3 regions of the Arthrobacter sp. MDB1-55 genome follow, and region 2 is predicted to be linked to each of the others. Evidence: riboswitches for the same ligand, from Rfam matches in the RefSeq annotation. Region 2 holds a riboswitch; each other region holds the start of a gene.
What was found. Region 2 has a riboswitch for S-adenosylmethionine ahead of metX (homoserine O-acetyltransferase MetX). Riboswitches for the same ligand answer to the same signal wherever they lie in the genome.
Positions count from the first base shown of each region.

Region 1: it holds a riboswitch for S-adenosylmethionine, as region 2 does, so the genes downstream of both, AC5RU3_RS08030 (ABC transporter ATP-binding protein) here and metX (homoserine O-acetyltransferase MetX) in region 2, are expected to answer to the same signal.
Region 3: it holds a riboswitch for S-adenosylmethionine, as region 2 does, so the genes downstream of both, AC5RU3_RS03420 (aminotransferase class V-fold PLP-dependent enzyme) here and metX (homoserine O-acetyltransferase MetX) in region 2, are expected to answer to the same signal.

Region 1 is NZ_JBNHID010000002.1:185,633-190,381, forward strand. It holds gene AC5RU3_RS08015 (helix-turn-helix domain-containing protein) at 1-235, opposite strand, end outside; gene AC5RU3_RS08020 (DUF2975 domain-containing protein) at 235-726, opposite strand; gene AC5RU3_RS08025 (nucleoside/nucleotide kinase family protein) at 803-1,486, opposite strand; SAM riboswitch class I at 1,719-1,819, shown strand; gene AC5RU3_RS08030 (ABC transporter ATP-binding protein) at 1,825-2,661, shown strand; gene AC5RU3_RS08035 (aliphatic sulfonate ABC transporter substrate-binding protein) at 2,730-3,782, shown strand; gene AC5RU3_RS08040 (ABC transporter permease) at 3,779-4,657, shown strand; gene acs (acetate--CoA ligase) at 4,633-4,749, shown strand, end outside.
Region 2 is NZ_JBNHID010000004.1:54,600-59,348, forward strand. It holds gene AC5RU3_RS14870 (CPBP family intramembrane glutamic endopeptidase) at 1-720, shown strand, start outside; gene AC5RU3_RS14875 (VOC family protein) at 797-1,438, opposite strand; SAM riboswitch class IV at 1,763-1,895, shown strand; gene metX (homoserine O-acetyltransferase MetX) at 1,920-3,056, shown strand; gene AC5RU3_RS14885 (HNH endonuclease signature motif containing protein) at 3,262-4,749, shown strand, end outside.
Region 3 is NZ_JBNHID010000001.1:705,858-710,606, forward strand. It holds gene AC5RU3_RS03410 (hypothetical protein) at 1-164, shown strand, start outside; gene AC5RU3_RS03415 (class I SAM-dependent methyltransferase) at 161-919, opposite strand; gene AC5RU3_RS03420 (aminotransferase class V-fold PLP-dependent enzyme) at 1,013-2,371, opposite strand; SAM riboswitch class IV at 2,415-2,529, opposite strand; gene hisN (histidinol-phosphatase) at 2,587-3,411, opposite strand; gene AC5RU3_RS03430 (cold-shock protein) at 3,565-3,768, opposite strand; gene rsgA (ribosome small subunit-dependent GTPase A) at 3,944-4,749, opposite strand, start outside.

The sequences.
Region 1 (4,749 bases), on a different contig from region 2:
AGCCGTCGTTGTTGGCGGAAGCCGACGACTCATCAGGTTCCCACCGCAGCACGTCACCGGGCTGGCAATTGAGGATTTCACAGATGGCTTCGAGCGTGGTGAAGCGGACCGCCTTGGCGCGGCCATTCTTCAGCACCGCCAGGTTCGCGGGAGTGATTCCGATGCGCTCCGCCAGTACACCGACGGGCATCTTGCGGCGGGCCAGCATGACGTCGATGTCTACGATGATCGGCATCAAATCACCTCGTCGAGTTCGTCGCGCAGGTGCTTGGCTTCGGCGTCACGCGCCACTGCCTGTGCCAAAAGCATCCGCAACACCAGCACAATCAACGCAACGCCACCGATCAGAAGCGACGCCCCACAGATCAGCAGAATAATGCCTGGGGCAATTTCGCCCGGTGCGAGAAGTACGGCAAGCGCGAACACGAGCAACGAGGCAGCGGTGATGGCCCCAAAGATGATGTCGACATACCGGAAGGCACCGTGAGAGAAGACCGTGCCGCTGCGGACCATCGTGAGCAACTTCCATACGCAGACGGCGCTGACCTGCACGGTGAGGATCCCGAACACAACGATGGCGTTGAACGTAATGCGCAGCCCGGTAGGCACGCCCGCTTCCTCTAGGTCGGTAGAGATCAACGGCACCATCCAAAGCTGAATGAACAACGACCCCGCAATCACCATCGCGATAACGACCTGTAATGCGAGGATGGCCAACTTACCCATCGAGGACTCCTTCGATTGTTTTACAAGGAGAATATATCGAAAGACGATAGGTTAGACAACGCCGCCTGCGACGTCCCTACGCGAGAGCACCGCCCCGCCACGCGCATAGTGAGTCCCGCCACCCGGTACGGACCACCAGATCCGCCCTGGCTTTCGACTCCTCAATCAGCCGCGCGTTCGGCTCGTCAACCTGCTCTACCCACGTTTCCGCTGCAGCGCGGCTCTTCCCGAACGCGACGTGCCGCTCAATCAGCCGCTCGATCCGCACACTGCGCTCCTGCTCGCAGTACCAGACCTCAGTGCACATGCTGCGGATGTCCCGCCAACCTGGGCGTTCGAGCAGCAGGTAGTTGCCTTCGGTGAGGATGGTTCCCGCGGAGGGATAAACCGGGAGTACACCGGCAATCGGCTGCTCAATGGTCCGCTCGAAACCCGGAGCGTAAACCACCGCATCCCGAGGCGCGCGAAGGCGCTCGAGCAGTGCGGCGTAACCGTGAACATCGAAAGTCTCGGGCGCACCCTTGCGGCCCAGAAGCCCGAGCCTCCCAAGCTCCTGGTCCGAAAGATGGAAGCCGTCCATGGGCACGTTTGCATACCGCTGCCCTTCCGGCTGCGGCTGGTCCCGGTTCAGTCGGGCAACCAGCCGCTCGGCGAGCGTGGTCTTCCCAGATCCCGGCGGTCCGGCAATTCCGACGACGACGGCGCCACCCTCCGGTGCGGACAGCCCCGCGATGCGGTCAACCAGTTTCGAGAGATGCACCCCGCCATCCTGACACGGGACGCTGCATGATCGTTCTCAGCGTCTGGTGCCGCCAGGATCCCGATTGCGCGGTCCTTCCCAGCCAGCGTGCCCGGCCGGAACACCGCCAGCTGATAACGCGGGCGGTGGACTGGCCGTTCGAGTACCCCTCGGCACGCCCTCGGGACTGGCGGAACGCGTTTTGTTACGACACATGTTGCGCCGAAGGCTCAGAAAGTCGTTTAGTTGAAGCTCACCATCCCGAGCGGCCGAGAGACCTGGATCGTTGACGCCGCAGCAACCCTTACCTGCTATTCGCAGGGGAACGGGTGCTACTGCCAGGAGCGATGGAGTGTTTCATGAGTACCCTTTTGAGTGCACAGCAGCAGGCGTCCCGGAAGACACAACCCGGCGCCGCCGGCAAGCAAGCCCTTCCCCTGACATTCTCCTCACTGGTCCGTTCCTTTGGCAGCGGCAGCGCTGAGCATGTGGTCCTGAGGGACATCAACCTCGAGGTTCGCGCCGGTGAAGTGCTGGCGATTGTCGGAGCGAGCGGCTGCGGAAAATCAACCCTGCTTCGGGCCGCGGCCGGCCTCGACTCACCTACCGGCGGCAAGGTTCTGATCGACGGCACCGCCGTCAACGGGATCGACGACCGCTGCGCCTTCGCCTTCCAGGAACCCCGCCTCCTTCCCTGGCTCTCCCTGCGTGCCAATATCGCAATCGGACTGCCCAAGGGAACCAGCGCTGCAACCGGCAAGGCAAAAGTCACGGAGCTCCTCGGTCTCGTCGAGCTAGCCGACTTCGCCGAGCACCGCCCCCGTGAGGTCTCGGGCGGCATGGCACAGCGCGCGTCGCTGGCCCGGGCACTCGCACGCAACCCAGGTGTACTGCTGCTCGATGAGCCATTCGGTGCGCTGGACGCACTGACCCGCCTGAAGATGCAGGACCTCCTGCTCGATATCCACCGCGCGCAGCCCACAACGGTCCTGCTCGTCACGCACGACGTCGACGAAGCCCTCCAGCTTGCTGACCGCATCATCGTGCTGGGCAAATCAGCGGACCCGGCTCACCCCGGAGCATCCGTCACCGAGGTGCTCACCGTGCCGGGCGAGCGCCCCCGCGACCGCAATTCGGCTGAGCTCGGTCGAATGCGGAGCTCACTGCTCGCCACTCTCGGCGTCAAAGGCCACTAGCGCACCCACCACTTGTTCCGCCGTCGTGCCCGTCCGCGCGATGGCTGCCGTCCATGCAAAGGAAAATCATGATCCGCACCCGCTCACCCTTCACCCGCCGCGCCGTCGTCTCCGTAGCGCTCGCCGCAAGCAGCGCTTTCGCACTGACCGGCTGCCTCGCCGGCGAGAACGCCGCCTCCACCGAAGAGGCGGGATCCGGTGAATTGGCCACCGAACTGAACATCGACTTTGCCACCTACAACCCGCTGAGCCTGGTCATCAAGGACCAGGGCTGGCTGGAAGCCGAGCTGGAAGACGAAGGCGTAACCGTCAACTGGATCCAGTCCGCCGGATCCAACAAGGCCAACGAAGCGCTGCGCGCAGGAGCGGTCGACGTCGGCTCCACCGCCGGATCCGCTGCCCTCCTCGCCCGGTCCAACGGCTCGCCCATCAAGACCATCGACATCTACTCGCAGCCGGAGTGGTCGGCAATGGTGACCGTCGAGGGTACCGGCATCGAGAGCCTTGAGGACCTCCGGGGCAAGTCGATCGCAGCCACGAAGGGCACTGACCCCTACTTCTTCCTGATCCAGTCCCTTGAGTCCGCGGGCATCGACCCCTCCGAGGTCACCGTGCAGAACCTGCAGCACGCCGACGGCTGGGCTGCCCTGCACAACGGTTCGGTCGACGCGTGGGCCGGACTTGATCCGATCATGGCATCGGCCGAGCAGGAGGGCGCTGAGCTCTTCTTCCGCAACATCGACTTCAACACCTACGGATTCCTCAACGCCAACGAGGAGTTCCTGACCGAAAGCCCCGAGCTGGCCCAGACCGTGGTAAACGCGTACGAGAAGGCCCGTCAGTGGGCCAAGGAAAACCCCGAGGAGACGGCGGAGATCCTCGCCGAGGTCGCCGGCATCGACGTCGAGCTTGCCAAGGCCGTGATCATCGAGCGCACCAACCTCGACGTCGATCCTGCTCCGGGCGAGGCGCAGCGTGCAGTCCTCGAGAAGGTTGGCCCGAACTTCGTCGAGACCGGCGACGTCTCCTCGCAGGAGCAGATCGATGAGGCCCTCGAGACCCTCTTCGATGACTCCTACGTCTCCAACGCCGACCCCGAAGCGATTCAGGCCTCCTCATGATCCATGAGAACGCCACCCCCATCAGCAAGGAGGGTCTGGAGGCTACCGGCCACACCCTCACCACCGCGGACGACGACGGCGTCTCACCGCTCCAGCCGGCGGACACTTCCGCCGGGTTGCTGAGCCGCCGCCCGGTCCGGCTGCTGCTGGGGCTTGTTGTTCCCGCCCTGGTGCTCGGTGCCTGGCAGCTGAATTCTGTGGTGGGCGTCTTCAGTGCGGTGCAGCTTCCCCCGCCGACGGCGGTGCTGAACGCCGCCGTCGAGCTCGCTGAGCGCGGTGAGCTGTGGATCCACATCGCCATCTCCACCCAGCGCGTACTGATCGGGTTTGCCCTCGGTGCCACGCTCGGCCTGGCTCTGGGCGCATTACTGGGGCTCTCCCGGCTGGCCGACGTGTTGCTCGCTCCCGTGATCGGCGCCCTGCGTGCTGTGCCTTCGCTGGCATGGGTTCCGCTACTCATCCTGTGGATGAAGATTGGCGAGGACTCGAAGGTCACGCTGATCCTGATCGGCGCCTTCTTCCCGGTCTTCACCACGCTTTACCTCGCGCTGCGGCACGTCGACCGGAACCTCGTGGAGGCGGCGCGTGCCTTCGGGCTGAAGGGTTTCCGGCTGCTCACGACCGTGCAGCTTCCCGCCGTCGTTCCCGCGATCTTCTCCGGGCTGCGGTTGGCGCTCGCGCAGGCCTGGCTGTTTTTGGTGGCTGCCGAACTCATTGCCTCGTCGCTCGGTCTCGGGTTCCTCCTCACGGACTCGACGAACAACGGGCGGACAGACAGGATCTTCCTCGCAATCATCCTGCTCGCGGTGATCGGCAAGACCACCGACGCGCTGCTCGGCATCGCCGAGAGATGGGCGGTCCGGCGTTGGACCTGAGCACTGCCGAGTTGACCGAACCTGAGCTGATCGAACCGGATCTGGCCACTGAAGCCGAGCGCGTTGCGTTCTGGGAGGAGGCGGCGCGCCGG
Region 2 (4,749 bases):
GAGATTCTGATCGTCCTCGGACTGTCACTCGGCCAGGCCGGGGTGTATGCGATTGTCGAGCTGATCGACAAGCTGACCCAGGCGCCACTGTCCGCTCAGACCACGCGTCTGAACCCCGTGCTCGATGACCGGCAGTACTTCGACCTGACCTATCAGCTGCTGGGCATCTTCTTTGCGCTGGTTCCGGTGGTCCTCGTGCTCTTCCTCCTGACGGAACCCGGGAAATCAGCGTTCCGACGCATCGGTTTCACCTTCCGCAAACCGAAGGTCGATTTCGGTCTGGGCGTGGCGTTGGCGGCCGTCATCGGAATTGGGACCCTTGGTGTGTACGCCGCCGGGCGGGCGCTTGGCATCACCACCGCGATCATTCCAACCGCTCTGGACACCTATTGGTGGACCCTGCCCGTGCTCGTGCTGTCCGCGCTCCGGCACGCAGTCCTGGAGGAGGTCATCGTGGTCGGCTATCTCTTCGAGCGGCTCCGGGAACTCGGCTGGTCAGTTGCTGCGATTGTCGTGACCTCGGCACTACTGCGTGGGAGCTACCACCTGTATCAGGGGATCGGACCGTTCATCGGCAACGTGATCATGGGGTTGATCTTCGGCTACGCCTACACCCGTGCCAAGCGGGTGATGCCGCTCGTGGTGGCGCATGCCCAGCTCGACATCGCCGGTTTTGTGGGTTTCGCGTTGTTTGGCTCGGCCATCGGGATCGGGAACTGATCGAAACTGTTTCATGGCGGAAGCAAGTGTGGCCCCGGCTCTGACGATCCGGGGCCGCAGCCGTTTATTGGCGACGTTAGATTTGGACTGCGCCCTTCGGAGTCTCGAAGGTGACCGACATAATCCCGGGAGTGCCGTTGGGAGCGATCCACTCCACGTCCACGTCATCGAGCGGGTGGCTTACGGGAGTGCCAAGCCATTCTGTGACACGCGCTGCAGAGCCTGCGATAGTCAGGGCGCTGAGCCGCACGGATGCGGGCCGGGCCTGGGAGGGGTGGAGGGACTGCGTGCCGTCGTCCCAGCGGATCATGTACGGAACCTGCGGATCAGCGATGAGGCCCTTGATGCCGATCTGCTGCCAGGTCAGCTCCTGGCCATCGGGGAATTTGCGGTTGCCGGGAACCGCGCTGCGGCCCAGACGCTCCTCGAAGGGGGCGAGGTCGTCAACGGCGACGCACCAGCCCATCCATCCGCCGCCCGCTTCCGACCTCGCGCGTACGGCCTGGCCGAAGGGCGCCTTGTCCGAGGCGGGGTGGTCGAGTACCTCCACAACCTCAAGGTACTGACCATTGACGAGAGGAAAAATCATGTTGCGGGTACCGAATCGTGGGTGGACGCCACCCTTCACGAATTCGATGCCCAGAGCGTCGGAAATCCGCTCCGCAGTGGCAGTCAGACCGTCGGGTTCGCAGGCATAAGACACATGATCCAGGCGCATGGCCCCATTTTGGCACTTTGTGATGGACGCCTCGACTTAGGGTTGCCTAAGTCACAACGAGAGGACTTGAAGGTCCAAGTAAAACCCAAGGTCGGCCACGCATAGTTGAGTCACACAGGGAGGCCGGTTCCGAGACCGCCGGATCTTCCTGCCGGGACACCCAATGGGTGTTCCCCTTGGGTGGGGCCGCCGTTACCCATAGACGAGACGGCCCCACTCAAGCACTGCGTCCGCGCCGGCTCTGAGCGCCCTGACGCAACCGTCTGTTTCACCGCGAGTCACAATAGTTGCCGTTTCCTGCCCTCTTCGGGTTCTCTTGTATGAGGTCACGAGTGACAGTGCGGTGGGTTCTGCCCGCCGGCGGCCCCGGCTTGCTGTCCGGCAACCCTCCTTCGCGGTGGGGTGCCCCGGGTGACGACCAGGCCCTGCATGTGGCGTGCAGGAGCAAGCGCGAGCTCTGAAGGCGGCAGGATTGACAGGCATCACCACGGTTGAACCGCATCCCCAGGCGACAAAGGTGGAGGGCGTCGTCGTCCAACGGCTTTCCATCGGTCCCTTGACGCTGGAAACGGGCGGTCACTTGCCCGACGTCGTACTCGCGTATGAGACGTGGGGCACCCTCAACGCTGATGCCTCCAATGCCGTGCTCGTCGAGCATGCGCTCACCGGCAGTTCCCACGTAGCCCGTGGGGAATCGACGGAAGACGGGTGGTGGGACGGACTGGTGGGACCGGGCCGCACCATCGACACTGACCGCTACTTCGTGGTTTCCATCAACATGCTCGGTGGTTGTTACGGGTCGACTGGACCTGCATCGCTTGATCCGGAGGGCAGGCCGTGGGGTTCGCGGTTTCCCTTCGTCACCATCCGCGACTCGGTGCGTGCCGAGGCGTTGCTTGCCGATCTGCTAGGGATCAGCACCTGGCATTCCGTGCTTGGCGGCTCGATGGGAGGAGCCCGGGCTCTCGAATGGGCGGTCACCCATCCCGAGAGAGTACGGAATTGCGCCGTCATCGCCTGCGGTGCGGCGAGCACAGCGGAGCAGATTGCCTTTGCGCAGGCGCAGGTTCAGGCCATCAGGCTGGATCCACGGTTTGCCGGCGGAGATTACTACGGATCTGCGGGTCCGGAGAGGGGCTTGGGGCTGGCACGGCGAATCGCGCATATCACCTACCGTTCAGAGGCGGAGCTTGGCCATCGGTTCGGACGGGCTGCGCAGGGGCTTGAGGAGCCGTTCGGGGCAGCCTTACCGCACGAACGGGGGCGTTACCAGGTTGAGAGTTACCTCGATCATCAGGCGGATAAGCTGGTTCGCCGGTTCGATGCCAACAGTTATGTGGTCCTCACCGAAGCGCTGATGAGCCATGACGTTGCCCGTGACCGTGGCAGCCTGACAACAGCCCTGGCGGACACGAAAGCGAAATTCTTCATCGCTGCGGTTGATTCGGACCGTCTCTACTGGCCGGCCCAGTCCTTCGAGCTGGCGTCTGCACTGCCGGGCAATGTGGCTGTCCATACCATTACCTCTCCTATTGGCCATGACGCATTCCTCACGGAGATCGGCCAGCTGGAACCCGCCCTGCACGCGGCCTTCTACGACGACGACGGCGCTGCTTAGCCCCGAAGGTTGGGTGGCCTTCTGTTCGGGCTGGCTCCATTCGGTAGTTAGAGCAACGCAGGAGCAACGGGAGTAGATGCTTCAAACGTGCTGCGAGGACCTGAACAGATCATCCTCGTCCGCTGTTGGGAAATGCCGGCAGGATGATCATCAGCCTCCGAGTCCGGATCCGAAATTGTCGGTGGTGGATGATTGAGTGTTTTGTATGGAGTTGGGGAGCGCGGAGGTTGGTGGGGACGCCTATGAGGCGGCTCTTGATGAGATGTATGCCGAGGCGTCTCGGGATTGGTCGGAGGATGATTTTGAAGCCGCCTTCGGCTGGGAGATCGACGGGCTGAACGCATCCGGCATCGATACGCATGCCCGTGCTGTGGTGGAGGAAGCTTCCCCGTATGAGTTGATGTCGCGGTTGATGGAAGCAACGTCCCCACATGCACGGCGGTCGCAAAGGTCCGGGCAACCGGATGCGGTGGGTCGGTGGCGGGTACTGAGTGACACCCTGGACATGCTGCGGGCTGCGGACCGGTTGGTTTCCTGGGTAGCCGCCCGGCGCGCCTGCCTGGTGGCGGATGTGTTCCACGAGGTGCACCGGGAGGAGGGCACCCGGACCGCAAGGTTGGATTCGCGGTTCAGTTTCACGCTGGCTGCGCAGGAGATCGCCCCACTGCTGCGGGTTCCCGCCCGAACCGCGCAGATGATGCTTGGTGAAGCGCTACGCCTAACCGAGAACCTGCCGGAAACGTGGAAAGCGCTCGATGACGGCAGGATCAGTCAGGTCCAGGCACAGGTCATCGTCGAGGAATCCGGGGCCATTCCAGCCGAGTCCCTGGCCGGATTTGAACAGACGATTCTGGAGACGGCAGGCGGGTTGACCCGGCCGAAGCTCGCTAGGCGTTGTCGGAGGTTGCGGGAGGAGCTGCATCCTGAATCGATCATCGAGCGGAAGGCTCGGGCGGTGCAGGACCGGGACGTGAGCGTGCAGCCGGAGCAAGACGGCATGGCATGGCTGGGCGCGTATCTGCCCGCGGAGCAGGCGCACGGAATCTTCAACCGGGTCGACGCCGCAGCCCGCTCACTGCAGGGACCCGAAGAGCTACGAACGCTATCGCAGCTGCGTGCCGATGTCTTTGCGGACGTCCTGACCCACACCTGCACCGGAAACCCGAAGAAGGGCACGGGGTACAGGGGTATTGGAGCGAATGTGTTCGTCACAGTCCCCGTCATGACGCTCCTGGGCCACCGTCGGGAAGACTGGCACAGTACCACCGAACAGAGTGCGAACCCGAAGCGAGGCGGTCTTCAGAAGGCACCGGCTTCCCTCAACGACACGGTTGTCGGTGCGGCTGCGAGTGTCGGCACCGGTTCGGATGCCACAGCGGCGGGCCCTGGTTCCGACTCCGGCTCCGGTTCCGGTTCTGGCTCTGACGCTCGTGGTAGCGTGCCCGACCTTGCTGGCTGCTCGAACGGGTTGCTGGACGGGTACGGACCGATCGATCCGGACACCGCAGCGAAACTCGCAGCCCACGCACCGAGTTTCACCAGGATTCTGGTTCACCCCGAAACAGGGGCAGTACTCAGCGTCGGCCGTGACAGATACCGCCCGCCCAAGCACTTGCAGGACTGGGTCCGGATCAGCAATCCCACCTGCGTTCATCCGGGATGTAATCGATCGTCCTGGTCCTGCGAAATCGAC
Region 3 (4,749 bases), on a different contig from region 2:
TGAGCAACGAATCGCAGTATGAAGAAGAGCCGCGCCAGCACACCGAACAGCCGGCGGAGGGGAAGCCCTCCCAGGATCCTGCTGATACGGGGATACACTCGCAGGACCCGGCTGAGGGCGCAGATACCGAATCGGAAACTTCTGACGACTCAGGGCAAGACTAGAGGCGAGTGGCCCGCCAGCAGTAGGTCAAATACGGGAGCGGCAGCACGGCGTCGGCCTCGTGGCCGAGGTGGTCGTGAAGATACCAGCGCAGGTTCGACTCGACCTTCGCACGGACACCGGGAGAAGCGTTCTGGTAATAGCTGCGGGACCGGGCGAGTTCCACGATGTCCGGAACCCGAATGGACTGCGCCCAGCCGACTACCTTCGATTCCGGTACCGAGAATCCGGGGCCGAGGGCAGGGCGATAGCTGGGTTTGAAGACATCGCCAGCGTGCATGATCCTCGAGAGCCGGTGCACCCAGGGCATGCTCACATCCAACTGGTTCCAGACCAGAGCGAAACTACCACCCGGGATGAGGATGCGCGCAGACTCGGCGCTCGCGGCAACAGGATCGCACCAGTGCCACGCCTGCGCGATGGTGACAAGGTCGACGCTCGCGGTATCGAGTCCGGTCGCCTCCGCAGTGCCCTCAGTCCTTCTGACATCGGGAAGGTGCTGGGCGAGGATTGAAAGCATGTCGTCAGAGGGATCGACTGCGGTCACGTCCGGGCAGCGCAGCGCCAGCTCCCGTGTGAACTTACCGGTTCCCGCGCCGACGTCTGCGACGCGTTGTGTCCCCGCCGGCACCAACCAATCCACGGATGCAGCAGGGTAGCCGGGACGGACACGGTCATAGCGTTCACTGTCCTGCAGGTAGCTCCGCGCCATCTCACGACGGCGGTGCGCGGCGAGACGCGGACCTCCAACGCCCATGACGGCAACTCCTGGATTGACGGGTACAGCCGGACGGCTACAGAACCCGTCAATTAAATCATCCGTCGGCAGTCCCGGTCCCGCTCGCGAATGTCAGTCGGTGGTGCAGGGGGCAGCCCCGGCCGTTCCGGGCGTATGTGGAGCCCAGTCGGGGAAGGCCCGTGTCTCCACTGCAGGCACCCAGCGTCCGGCGTCAACCACGTAGTCGGTTCCCAACCCGTTCCTGATGAGCGAAGCGAGGCCTGCAAGCAGCCTGTCGACGTCGTCGTGCCGGGAGCCCAGGCCGAAGCTGGCGCGGAGTGATCCGGAGGGCAGGCCGAGACGCTTCAGCAACGGGTGCGCGCAGAACTTCCCGTCGCGAAGCCCCACGCCATGCTCAGCGGAAAGATATGCGGCGACGAGGCCGGCGTCGTAACCGTGAACTGAGAAGTTCACCACTCCTATCGCATCGGTGCTGTCCGAGAAGATACGGTGCACCGTCACGCCGGACAGGGCGGCAAGCCCTTCAATCAGAGCGTTCCGGAGAGCCGACTCGTGCGCGAGCCAGTCATCCGCATCGAGAGCCGCGAGGACTTCTGTCGCATGCGCGAGCGCTGCCGCGCCGAGGACATTCGGGGAGCCGCCCTCATGCCGGGCTGGGCCGGTTGTCCAGGACACCGAATCAACCTTCACCGTTTTCACAGCTCCGCCACCGGCGAGGTGCGGCGTCCCGGCGTCGAGCCAGTCAGGCCTCCCAACCAGCACACCGGCTCCGAAGGGGGCGTACAGCTTGTGACCGGAGAAAACGACGTAGTCGATGCCATCCCTGACGAGGTCCAGCCGCCGGTGCGGGGCCAACTGGGCGGCGTCGACGACGATGCGCGCCCCGTGCTCATGCGCCACACGGGCGAGCCGGTCGATCGGCAGGATCTCCCCGGTGACGTTCGAGGCGCCCGTCACGGCGAGGAGACTCACCCGGCCCGACTCCAGTTCTTCCTCCAACGCAGTCAGCGTTCCTTCGATGGTCTCTGCTGCGACGATTCCGCGGTGAGGGCGGTCGAACCAGGGGAGGAGATTGGCGTGGTGTTCCAGGTCGAGGTAAAGAACCTCCCCGTCCACCGGTACGCAGCCTGCCAGGAGATTGAGGGAATCCGTGGTGTTGCGGGTGAAGATGACCGCGTCGTCTTCTCGGCCACCGACGAAGGTCCTGACCGTTCTCCGAGCGTTCTCATACAGAGACGTTGAAATCTGCGAAGCGTATCCGGCACCCCGATGAACGCTCGCGTAGTAGGGAAGCACGCGCTGCACATAGTCATTTACCGACTGAAGCGCGGGCGTAGATGCTGCGTAATCCAGGTTGACGTAGCGAACCGTCGCGCCGTCAATCACCGGTGCCTGCAGTTCTGCGCCGAGAACTGCAGCAAGTGGTGCAGTGGTCAGCCCATCAACGTCTTCGAGAAGTGCATTGGTCACAGGAATTTACCCCACAAATTCTCATGGGGCTCCACCGAGGTTGGCCCCGCGCTTGCCGAACCAATTTTCTGGACGGCCTGGTCGTCACCCGGGGCACCCCACCGCGGAAGGAGGGTTGCCGGCCAGCAAACCGGGGTTTAGCGCTGGCACTCGTGACCTAGTAGTTCAGAATAGGGCAGTCCCGAATAGGATGCGGATTTTGTTACGCGGCGTTGTCAGGCGCCGGCGCCTTTCTGCAGGAGATCGTCCAGCGAGGGGTTGAGCATCTTCAGCACATCGTTGTGCAGAATGCTGTTGGTAGCCAGTGCGTTCCCGCCGAAGGGGCCGTCAGCACCTTCGAGTGATGTGAACCGCCCGCCGGCCTCCGTAACAATGGGCACCAACGCAGCCATGTCGTACAGATTCAATTCCGGTTCGCATGCGATGTCCACTGCACCCTCCGCGACCAGACAGTACGACCAGAAGTCGCCATAGGCGCGGGTACGCCAGACCGAGTCGGTGAGCGACATAAACTCGTCTAAGTTCCCGCGTTCCTTCCACCCGGTGAGGCTGGAATAGGAGAGGGAGGCGTCCTCCAGCCGGGAAACGCTCGAAACCCGCAGGCGGGTTGCTGCGGCAAGCGACTTGCCCATGAACGCACCGGTTCCGGTCGCCGCCCACCAGCGCTTGCCCAGGGCAGGAGCGCTGACGACGCCGACAACCGGACGACCCTCATCAACGAGGGCGATGAGGGTTGCCCACACCGGAACCCCTCGGACGAAGTTCTTGGTGCCGTCGATCGGGTCGATGATCCATCGCCGGGAGCCGGCGCCGCTGCTTCCGAATTCCTCACCGAGAACGGCGTCGCGGGGGCGGGCTCGCGACAATTGTCCGCGGATAGCTTCTTCGGCCGACTTGTCGGCATCCGTGACCGGAGTGAAGTCAGGCTTGGTTTCAACCGCCAGATCCAGTGCCTTGAACCTCGACATGGTCTGGTCGTCCACGGAGTCGGCCATTACATGGGCAAGGCGGAGGTCATCGTTGTAGCTCTGGAGGTTCATACCCTTCAACCTATATGGTCAGGGCTTCCAGATGCGCCAGGTCGGAACTGGCGCGCTGGCGTGGACATGGACGACTTTCAGAACCACGATCTTAAACGAAAGAAAGGCGCACCGGCCGATTGGCCGGTGCGCCTTTCTTGGAAGCTCTAAGCCTTAGAGAACGGAGATGTTCTCAGCCTGGGGGCCCTTGGGGCCCTGGGTGGTCTCGAAGCTGACCTTCTGGTTCTCCTCGAGCGAGCGGAAGCCGCCGGAGTTGATTGCGGAGAAGTGAGCGAAGACGTCAGCGCCGCCGTCATCAGGAGCGATGAATCCAAAGCCCTTTTCAGCGTTGAACCACTTGACTGTACCTGTTGCCATTTTTTTATTCCTTGAGTGTGAGGATCCCCCCGTACTTCGGGGTTCCCGTCGCGGTGTTCATTTCGCCTGCAAAAAAAGCTTTCGAACTCCGTAGAGAAATCAAGGCTTAACATTCGTGCGCAACACAACAACTTCCATCAGTCTAGCAGGCATTGGGCCGCTGTAAACGCATTTCTTATTGCAGGCCCAATTCCTTGGTTCCCTGGGTGGGTTCAATGCCGGCGCCGAGAAGCCGCCGAAGGGAAGCAAGGCGTACGGGGCCGGACTCTCCGGCTGCCCCGGAATCAACCCATCCGTCCAGTCCGCAATTGACCGCAGAGTCGTCGTGCCTGCACCCTCGTTCACATTCTCCCGTTCCGGGTGCGAGGTCAGGGAATGCAGCAAGGATGCGGTCGGCGTCGACGTGGGCGAGGCCGAAAGAGCGTATCCCGGGCGTGTCGATGATCCAGGTTCCGGGGGCCGAATCGGCGGCTTTCAGCGCGTACGCCGAAGATGAGGTGTGGCGTCCGCGGCCGGTCACCGCGTTCACGCCGCCGGTTGCACGATTCGCTCCAGTAAGGGCATTGACGAGCGTTGACTTGCCCACGCCCGAGTGGCCCAGAAGCACGCTCACCCTACCGTCCAGAAGACCCTTCAAACGTGCCACCGCACCGGGCGCTAAGAGGGCGGATGTGCCGCTGGCCGAGGTTGTTGCCACGGCATCGGGGGTGGACGCGGTCTGGCTGGTGATGATCGGCAGGTCAAGGTGCTCGTAATTGGCCAGCAGTTCCGCAGGATCCTTCAGATCCGCCTTGGTGACGCAGAGCAGCGGCTGGATGCCGGCGTCGTACGCGGCGACCATGGCGCGGTCGATGAAACCGGTGCGGGGTTCCGGGTTGGCGGCCGCCACTACGATCACCAGCTGTTCAGCATTAGCAACCACCGCGCGTTCCACCGGGTCGGTGTCATCGGCGCTGCGGCGCAGGAGAGTCAGACGATCCT